2 regions of the Staphylococcus haemolyticus genome follow, and region 2 is predicted to be linked to the other one. Evidence: a T-box and tRNA genes for the amino acid it is inferred to sense, from the RefSeq annotation. Region 2 holds a T-box; the other holds one or more tRNA genes.

Evidence for each region. A T-box is a leader RNA that pairs with one kind of tRNA and senses whether it is charged. The one in region 2 lies ahead of serS (serine--tRNA ligase), so its partner is inferred to be a tRNA-Ser.
Region 1: it has a tRNA-Ser gene. The T-box ahead of serS (serine--tRNA ligase) is inferred to sense a tRNA for this amino acid. The anticodon was not compared.

Annotation. Positions count from the first base shown of each region.
Region 1 covers NZ_CP035291.1:1,868,989-1,874,217, forward strand. The annotation lists gene EQ029_RS09005 (1,4-dihydroxy-2-naphthoate polyprenyltransferase) at 1-11, shown strand, start outside; gene EQ029_RS09010 (GNAT family N-acetyltransferase) at 110-664, opposite strand; gene EQ029_RS09015 (NINE protein) at 851-1,081, shown strand; gene EQ029_RS12785 (SAR1012 family small protein) at 1,160-1,261, shown strand; gene EQ029_RS09020 (IDEAL domain-containing protein) at 1,338-1,556, opposite strand; gene EQ029_RS09025 (competence protein ComK) at 1,770-2,354, shown strand; tRNA gene EQ029_RS09030 (tRNA-Asn) at 2,507-2,581, shown strand; tRNA gene EQ029_RS09035 (tRNA-Ser) at 2,585-2,673, shown strand; gene EQ029_RS09040 (PH domain-containing protein) at 3,267-3,740, shown strand; gene EQ029_RS09045 (hypothetical protein) at 3,811-4,386, shown strand; gene EQ029_RS09050 (Ltp family lipoprotein) at 4,474-4,557, shown strand; gene lplA (lipoate--protein ligase) at 4,605-5,229, opposite strand, start outside.
Region 2 covers NZ_CP035291.1:8,157-13,385, reverse strand. The annotation lists gene EQ029_RS00050 (AzlD domain-containing protein) at 1-134, opposite strand, end outside; gene EQ029_RS00045 (AzlC family ABC transporter permease) at 131-826, opposite strand; gene serS (serine--tRNA ligase) at 1,276-2,562, opposite strand; T-box leader at 2,647-2,845, opposite strand; gene EQ029_RS00035 (NAD(P)H-hydrate dehydratase) at 3,217-4,029, shown strand; gene gyrA (DNA gyrase subunit A) at 4,131-5,229, opposite strand, start outside.

The DNA.
Region 1 (5,229 bases), 660 kb from region 2:
GTGGAATTTAATATATTATTAGACAGATTTTAAATATTCACTAGTAAGATAATACGGGGTGAGGCAATGAAACTAATTAGAGTTTCTGTCTCCTCCGTTTTATTTTTACCTATTTTGAATAAACCATATGTAAATATTGATGGCCATACAATTCTATATCCTCAGTCCATTTAAAACCTAAGCGTTCGTATAATTTCTTAGCTCTAGGATTATCATAGTCACAACTTAAGCTCCACTTTCTATCTGGGTATGTAGATATTAAATAGTTAAATAATTTAGTTGCAATACCCTGTCCTCTATATTCCGAGAATGTTGCAACAGCCTCAATGTACCATTCATCATCTTTAGATTCTTTCAAAGGTAATGGCGTACCTAGTGCTTTTATGTCTTCTTCCAACGGTAATTTATTCCATGCTGCTTCTAACTCTAATTCTTTATCACCCTTATATGCTATGATGCATCCCGCAACATGATTGTCTTGCTCATATACCCAAATGTTATTATAATTCGTTCTATAATTAATATTGACTATACTTTCTTCAATTGCATGAATAACACGTTCTTTAGTGATTTCTTGTACAATATCTAGTTCCATATCATGCCAAATGATATAACATAATTCCGCTATTTGCTTACTGTCGCTCGGACGTGCTTTTCTGATCAATTTACCGTTCTCCTCTCCATAAGTTTTTGTTAACTATATTATATAAAATTTACAAATAATAATAAATTAATTGCAGTAAATTGAAACATATTAATTGTGATTATAATCATTTTTTCAATCACCTTAGTAATATTTGATTTAATTTTTGAAATGCTTAAAATATGAGATTAAGGAGGCAACAAAGTTATGAGAGTTAATAAAACATTATATGTATTATGTTCTTTATTTCTGGGTGGTGTCGGCATTCATAAATTTTACGCAGACAAAGTGTGGCAAGGCGTGCTTCATTTAGTGTTCTTTTGGACTACTATTCCAACCATTATTTCAATTATCCATGGTATTATCATAATCTTTACAACTAAAGCTGATCAAAATGGCTATATATTTATACCAAATAACCGCCATCCAAAAATTTAATCAGTAATTTTAGAAATTATCTTTAATAATGTGTAGAACGGGTAAACTCAAATAAACATAAAAAAGGAGTAAGCTAGTATGAATATTATCAAACGCGTACTTAGAATTGTTATAACAGGATATTTAGTAAAATGGATTCGTAATAAAATTGAGGGAAAATCAAACGGTGGTCAAAAATAAAATGTAAAAAGGTCTATTCGCTAACTTTGATTTAAGTAGTGAATAGACCTTTTATAATGAGTTACAGGATCCTAATTTACTCATTGAGAAATGCCTCCAGATTTTTATATTCAGTGGTATAGTTGATAAATTCTTCCTCGTTCTTATTAATCAACGCTTCATCAATCAATTTCATTAACTGTTTCTTTCGTCCCTGACGAAGTGCCTCTTCAATGACTAGCTCAACGCCTAAATCATTAACTGTCGTTACAAAATCTTCTAGTGTCGTATTCTTGACATTCGTGTTGTGATTCATTGTAATCACTGCCTTTCTTTTTTGTATAAGGATAGTATACAAGCTTTTATTTTTTAAATCAATCGAATATTCTGACTTTTCACAAAAAATAAGTGTAATTTTATATGTAATGATTATCTTGACAACATATAAAAACTTTATATAATAAATTTATATTATTAATCGTTGAGTTTTTAGCGCTTAATAATGATATAAATTTAAGGAGGTTAAGAGATGACAAATATTTCTCAAAGCCAAAATACTGTATATATTATTCGAAAAGGAGATATGATAATCAAACCCGTCATTGATGATTATGAGCAAACAAAAGGATCAGAAATATGGAAATATGATTCCACAATAGTTTCAAGCCCATTCAAAACTCAAAAAATCGTCGAACGCTCATGTAAATTTTATGGTAATAGCTATATTAGTAAGAAATCCGAAACACAACGAATTGCCGGCATTACTAGTAAACCACCTATTTTATTGACTCCTCTCTTCCCCACTTATTTTTTCCCTACGCATTCAGACCGTTTAGAAGAAAACATGTGGATTAATATGCATTATGTACATGAAATTAAACCTCTTAAAAATCGAAAATGTAAAATTATTTTTGCAAATCATCAAACATTAACACTTAATGTTTCCTACCACAGTATTTGGCACCAATACTCTAACTGCATTTTTTATTATTACATGGTCGATAAACAATCTCGTATGAAGTCAAACAATCCAGAAATGCCAATAGATTATGAGAAAACGACTTTAAATATTTTCGAAGCACTTTCACATTATTCACTATTACAAGATAAATAGTTTTACGTTTAATTTTAAATCATACGGGACTTTTATATTAATATAGTGTAAATGTTCCGTATATTTTTTAAATATAATCCCTTGCAAATTTTAAGTTTATTGATATAATAATATTTGTGCTCATAGAGATACATTATATAAATACATATTATTCCGCAGTAGCTCAGTGGTAGAGCTATCGGCTGTTAACCGATCGGTCGTAGGTTCGAATCCTACCTGCGGAGCCATATGGAAACGTACTCAAGTTGGCTGAAGAGGCGCCCCTGCTAAGGGTGTAGGTCGCGAGAGCGGCGCGAGGGTTCGAATCCCTCCGTTTCCGTTCATTAGTAAAAATCTATAAAATTTGTTAACTCAAATCATTAAAGAACGTTGATATATAAACGTTCTTTTTATTTTTCTTAAAAATCTGAAAAAGTCTATTTTAAAAATTTTTGTCAACGAGTGGACAAAGTGGACATAATTTGAAAGTTCGTTGTCCACTTTTGATACCCCCCATGATTTTATTCATTCTAAAATCACGAAGTTATACCACCATCTTTAAGTAGTTGTTCCTAGTATTTAAAACTATATGCATGATTGTTTTGTCTTTTTTGACATTGATTACCCTACTCTACGTACACCTTTTTAAGAACACCTTAATTATTACTAATATTGATCTAAAATTAAAGATTTTTTTCGTTATCACTAACATTTTTATATTTCGCACTATTTTTTAATGTTATAATCTTATTGTAAATCGTTAAATTGTATAAATGAATATTTTATATAAATTAAGTGAAGCGTACGAAATGGATATACATAAAAACAATAAAATTAAATACGGTAACAACACTTATTACAATAATTATTCTATTATGTTTGAATCATTACGAGTGTTTGGATATGAAAATTTAAATTAAAGGAGTTTTTCTCATGGCTAACAAAACTAAAAATGTAGATTTGATAAAAGATGTGTTTTTACATGATAACGAAACAATTATTTATGCAATATTTGGTGCTTATAAAACTAAATCTCTTGGTAAAAATACAATAAGACATGGTGTTCTAGCAGCCACTGACGAAAGAATAATCTTTTGCGCAAAACGATTGAGTGGATACGATTCTGAAATTTTTCATTATGGTAAAATTAGTACTTTTGAATTAAGCAAAATCTTAATGTGGAATACTATTTCTTTTTATTCAAGTGGTAATAAGGTTTCTATGAAGTGGGTTAATGATAAAGATTTAGACAAATTTATAGAATTTGTAAACAAGAATGTTGAAGGAAGTAATAATTCTCTAGGTCTTATTGATCAAGCAACTCATTCAGATAATGACTTACAACCTCTTGAAAAAATTAAAAAATTAAAAGAGTTATTAGATATGGATGCTATTACACAGGAATAATTTGATAAGAAAAAACAGCAATTGTTAAATTCATAAATTGTTATGTCTTAATTATTAAAGGAGATATATAATGAAAAAGTTTTTAGTCTTATTATTTACTAGTTTCTTAATTCTAGGTGCATGTAGTAATAAAGATTCATCAAGCGAAAACTCAAATAAAAGTTCTATAAATAAATCAGATAAAAAATTACACGATAATAAAAAGAAGAAAGATAAATCAAAAGAGAAAAAGAAAGAATATAAGAAAAATTCTTCTAGTAAAGAAAATCAAGCTAGCCAAGAACAAGCACAATTACAACAAGATATCACACAAGTGCCACAACAAAATAACCTACAATCTACATCTCAAGAACAAAGTTCTCAACAAAAACAACAAACTAATGCTAATAATCAACAAACTCAACAAAGATACGACTATGACCACAATGGCGTATATAGAACTCCTGCTGAACAAAAAGCACATGAACAGTGGATTAAGGATCAAGTAGAATGGAACAAGCAAAATGAAACTAGAAAACAAAAGTTACAAGATGAATATTTCAATCTTTCAGATAAAATGTATGAAGATAGAGTTAGCAAAGCCGAATATAATTCTATGGAAAAACGTCAAAATGAAATATTAGATGAAGTTCGACCTATCAACTGAAATACACTACAATGGTTGCTCAATTAATGTTGATTTTTTAATCTTGTATTAGAAATTTTGCAAAAATGAATCATTGATAAAGAAACAATTTATAATCAACTCACTTCTAGCTACGGTGAAAAATTCACACAAAAAGAAGCGCAATATGCTATTGACCATTTAGATAAATAAAAATATAGCGGCTATAGAATTAACTCCTCAATAGCCGCTTAGTTATATTAATAAGACATTAATTTTAAGATAGCCTCTTTCTCAATATCACCGAAATAATGATAAAAGTCAAAGTCTTCCATAGCTTCTTTAATATGCGTATAATCATGTAACGCCCCTATTAAAGCATTCTCTAATTCAGTGACATCTCCTTCACCAAAGAAGTCTCCAAAGATTCTAGCATGTTCAATTTTGCCTTTTTTAACATCGAATTTAATTTGTACAAAGCCTTTTTCAAATTTTTCATCGCGTTCAAAATTATATTTAGGATTTCGCCCGTAGTTCCAATCCCATGTACGGTATTTCTCATTGCTTAATGCTTCAATATTCTTCCAGTCTTCATCTGTTAACTTATATTCTTCGACTTCATGTTCACCAAAGATTGTTTTCAAAATGATTTGTTTAAAGTCATCAATGGAAATCGATTCATCTAAAAATTCGTCGATATTTGCTACACGCTTACGCACTGACTTAACACCTTTAGATTGAATTTTTTTAGGATTAACTTTCAATGCATTTTGTACTTCTCCTAAGTCACTATTTAACATTAATGTACCGTGACTAAACATTCTATCTTTAACTTTAACCATGGCATTCCCTGAAATTTTAGCTTGCCCTACTTGAATATCATTA
Region 2 (5,229 bases):
ATAAACGATAACCATTTGATTACCGTTTCTGAAAGTTGAATACGTGAAATCATTAAGAATGGAACTACTCGAATAATTAAAGTTACAATTCCACATAACACGATTAATATAAACATGTGCCAAGATGTCGTCATTTATCCATCACCACCCCTAATGTTGCTGCTAACATAGATGCAATTAAAATTGCTACGTATGACGGCATAAACCAGCTTAAACTGAGCATCATCACGATGACAAATACGATAAGTACTATGTAAATTCTAAGTTTAGATGAAGTGATTGATTCAAATTGTGCCATTGTTAAAAAGATAAACATCGCGGTAATCGCAAAATCGAGACCTAACATATCTGGATTAGATATGTATTTACCAAGTAACGCACCAACAATACTTGCTAGTGCCCAAAATGAATATGCAGTTAGATTCAATCCATGTAACCAACGATCGTTTATCTTCTCCCCTTTTAAATGAGGTGTGATTGCAACGCCAAAGGTTTCATCTGTCAAAATTGAAGATAAGCCTAGTCGATTCCAAATACCATAATCTTTATAATTAGGTGCCAACGTCATTGAAAGTAGGAAGAAACGTGAATTGACAATCAATGTTGTAAGAACAATGGCAGAAATCGGTGTTCCAGTAGCCACAAGCGCACATATAATAAATTGTGCTGCACCAGCATACACAAGCAAACATAATAATAGTATTTCGATAATACTAAAGTGTTGTGAAGCCGCCACTATTCCAAATGATAGTCCAATTCCAACGTAGCCTAATAAAGTAGGTATACATTCTTTAACGCCCTGTTTAAATGTCACATGTGATGTCATCTTTGTAACCTCCTTTATTCTGTTTAATTTTATAAAGTAATATACTAATAATTTTAGTCTAATATACGGATGCTAGAGTAGCAACAACATTAGACGCAGGGTTGTGTGATGTTAGACTGAAAGACTACTTAGAAGTATTGATTTGAAAGGATTTTAAATGTGTCTATTTTTTGACTATAACGGTTGATTTACCTCTTGGAAAGCAGTCTAAAATACCCCTTTTAACTTCATCCCTTTATTAAGAAAAAGTGGAATTTTATGCAATTAATTATTAGAAATATACTAAGAGGATATGGACTAAATTTAATATATTAGAATTTCATATGTAAGGATAAAAAAAAACTGAGAAAAGCTCGGTAAGAGCATTTTCTCAGTTTAGTCGGCTACTGCGAATTTCGATGTAGCCCTAACATATTCATTTTGTCCTAGATTTATGACTTATTCATGAATTAGCCATTAACAGGACGGATTTCAGTTTTACCACCCATAAATGGTACTAATGCTTCTGGAATTGTGATTGAACCATCTGCATTTTGATAGTTTTCAACGATAGCTGCAAATGTACGACCTACAGCAAGTCCACTACCATTTAAAGTATGTGCTAATTCTGGTTTAGAAGCGGCATCACGTTTGAAGCGGATGTTAGCACGACGCGCTTGGAAATCAGTACAGTTTGAGCAAGAACTAATTTCTTTATAGTTGTCATAACTTGGTAACCATACCTCTAAGTCGTATGTTTTACTAGCACTGAAACCGATGTCGCCAGTACATAAGATAACACGACGATATGGTAAACCTAATTCTTCAAGAATTGCTTCAGCATTTTGTGTCATATCTTCTAAAGCGTCCCAAGAATCTTCAGGTTTTTCGATACGAACCATTTCAACTTTGTCGAATTGGTGTAAACGGATTAAACCTCTTGTATCTCTACCAGCTGATCCTGCTTCACTACGGAAACAAGCTGTTTGTGCAGTGAATTTTTCTGGTAATACGCCTGGTTGGATGATTTCATCTCTGTAGAAGTTAGTTAATGGAACTTCTGCAGTTGGAATTGTGTATAAACCTTCTTTTTCAACTTTGAATAAATCTTCTTCAAATTTAGGTAATTGACCAGTACCAAACATTGTATCTGCGTTAACTAATTGAGGTGTCATCATTTCAGTATAACCGTGTTGCGTTGTATGTTTAGTAAGCATGTAGTTCATTAATGCACGTTCTAATAATGCACCATCTTTAGTTAAGTATACGAAACGCGCACCTGAAATTTTTGCAGCACGTTCAAAGTCTGCCATTTTTAATTCTTCTACTAAGTCCCAGTGTGCTTTAGGTTCAAAGTCAAATTCACGAGGTGTACCCCATTTTTTAACTTCAACGTTTTCTTCATCAGAATCCCCTTGTGGTACATCTTCAGCAATTAGGTTAGGGATACGAATTAAGATATCTCTAACTTTATTATCCACTTCGTTAAGTTTAGCGTCGTTTTCTTTGATTTCGTCACCAAGTTCACGCATTTCTTTGATGACGTCGTCTGCATTTTCTTTGTTACGTTTCTTTTCAGCGATTTCTTCACTTACTTTGTTACGACGTGCTTTCATTTCTTCAGTTTTACCGATTAATTGACGACGTTCGTTATCTAATTCTAATACTTCGTCAACTACTTTAGGATCATCTCCACGTAGTTCAATTTTGCTCTTAACTGTGTCTGCTTGCTCTCTAAATAGTCTAATGTCTAACATGTAATATTCATCCTTCCCAATTTTTGAAAAATTTAATTTCGGATAACATGCGTATTTTCAATAAAAAAAGACCACATCCCCTTCACAAGGGACGTGGTCTACGCGTTGCCACCCTATTTAACAATTTAACACTACATATGTATCAAATTGCACTTTCCTTAAAATAACGGTTATTACCGGTTGTTCACAATTGTAGGTAGATTCGCATAACAATCAATTACTTGTTCACACTCAACACAAGCTCTCTGAAATTAATTGACTATGTTACTTGTCCCACGAACAATAACTTATTAAGTTATTTTTAATATAGCAAACTCCTTTATAATTAGCAAGTAAATGGTAAATAATATTAATTCATGCTAGTTGTAAACACCCTCTATTAGCCAACATAATCACTTCCCATCATTCATTACAAAATAATCTTCATAATAGTGTTGACGAAAGTCATCCACAGGTATAATATTTTCTATTGTATTTAAAAAGGTCATAAACAAACATTCAAATTTAAAACTTAACAGGCGAGTTAGTTGTTGATGCTTTCGCTACGCATCTCATCGTCACTTGAAATTTGAGTTATATATAGAATTGACAGTAATCACATTTTTACAATTTAGTATTATACGTTCGAAACGTCTTCAAGGGAGGGTTTAATTCATGGAAACATTAACAACAGTTAATATTCCGAAAAGAAAAGAAGAGACACATAAAGGTGACTATGGAAAGATTTTACTTATAGGTGGGAGTGCCAATTTAGGGGGCGCAATCATGTTGGCTGCGCGTGCGTGTGTTTATAGTGGAAGTGGATTAATTACAGTAGCTACACATCCTACAAATCATGCTGCACTTCATTCTCGTTGCCCAGAAGCAATGGTTATCGATATTAACGACACTAAAATGTTAACTAAAATGATTGAGAACACAGATAGTATTTTGATTGGACCAGGCTTAGGTATCGATTTTAAAGGTAATAACGCAATTACATTTTTACTACAAAATATTCAGCCACATCAAAACTTAATTGTTGATGGTGATGCTATAACGATATTTAGTAAATTAAAACCTGATATCCCAACTTGCCGTGTTATCTTCACGCCACATCAAAAGGAATGGGAACGTTTGAGTGGTATCCCTATTGAAGAACAAACTTATGAACGTAATAGAGAAGCTGTAGATAAGTTAGGTGCTGCAGTTGTATTGAAAAAACACGGTACTGAAATATTCTTCAAAGACAAAGAATATAGACTTGCCATTGGTACACCGGCAATGGCGACTGGTGGCATGGGAGATACATTAGCTGGTATGATTACAAGCTTTGTTGGACAATTTGATGATTTTAGAGATGCGATAACAAGCGCAACTTATACGCATAGTTTTATTGGAGAAAAGTTATCTGAATCTATGTATGTCGTACCACCTTCACGTTTAATTAGTGAAATTCCATACGCTATGAAAGAATTAGAAAACTAAATAAGCTATAAAAACAAGACTTCCCTGGTATCAGGGAAGTCTTGTTTGTTGAAGGAATCAATATTGTTGTAACTTTCTATTATAGATTAACCTTCTATTATTTAGTTTTCGTCATCTTCATCATTGTTAGATGCATTTTCAATGTCTTCATTTACACGATCCATGAAGTCTTGTCTAACTTCAATACGTTCATCTGTTGAGTCATCCTCAGATGAAACTGTAGTTTCTTCGTCCGCTTCAGTATGAAGTGCGTTACCTGGTGTATCATCGTCAATTACTTCTTCACTAGGACTTTCAGTACTCTCTGCATTTGATTCACCATTTTCAGTTTGAGCAGCCTCAGTCGCATCTTCATCTTCTGTTTTATCAATAACTTTAGCAACTGTTGATACAAATTGATCATCGCCTAGTTTCATTAAGCGAACACCTTGAGTTGCACGACCATTTTGAGAAATATCTTCTACTTCTAAACGAATGATAACACCACTATTTGTAACAATCATTAAGTCTTCTTCGCCATTAACAGTTGTGATACAAACGATATTACCATTACGTTCAGTAATCTTGGCAGTCTTGATACCTTTACCACCACGATTTGATAAGCGATATTCACTCACTGGCGTACGTTTACCATATCCATTTTCAGTGACGACTAGCACTTCATCTTCGCTATCGGCATGTGCAACATCTAAACCTACAACGACATCATCTTCACGTAATGAGATACCTCTTACACCTGCAGCAGTACGACCTAATGGACGTAAACTTGTTTCTGCAAATCTAATTAATGAAGCATGGGATGTTCCAATTAAGATATCTTGGTTACCATCTGTAAGACGTACTGCAATTAATTCATCGTCTTCTTTGAACCCAATCGCAATCTTACCGTTCTTATTGATATGTGAGAAATTGCTTAAAGCAGAACGTTTCACAATACCATTTTTAGTTGCAAATACTAAGTAACTATCTTCATCTTCAAGGTTTCTAACAGCAATCATCGTACTGATTGTTTCATCATTATCTAATTCAATGGCATTGATGACTGGAATACCTTTAGATTGGCGAGATAATTCTGGAACTTCGTAGCCTTTAAGTTTATAAACACGACCTTTATTCGTGAAGAATAGAACGTGGTCATGTGTACTTAACGTTACAAGTTGACTTACGAAATCTTCTTCCAATGTATTCATACCTTGAACG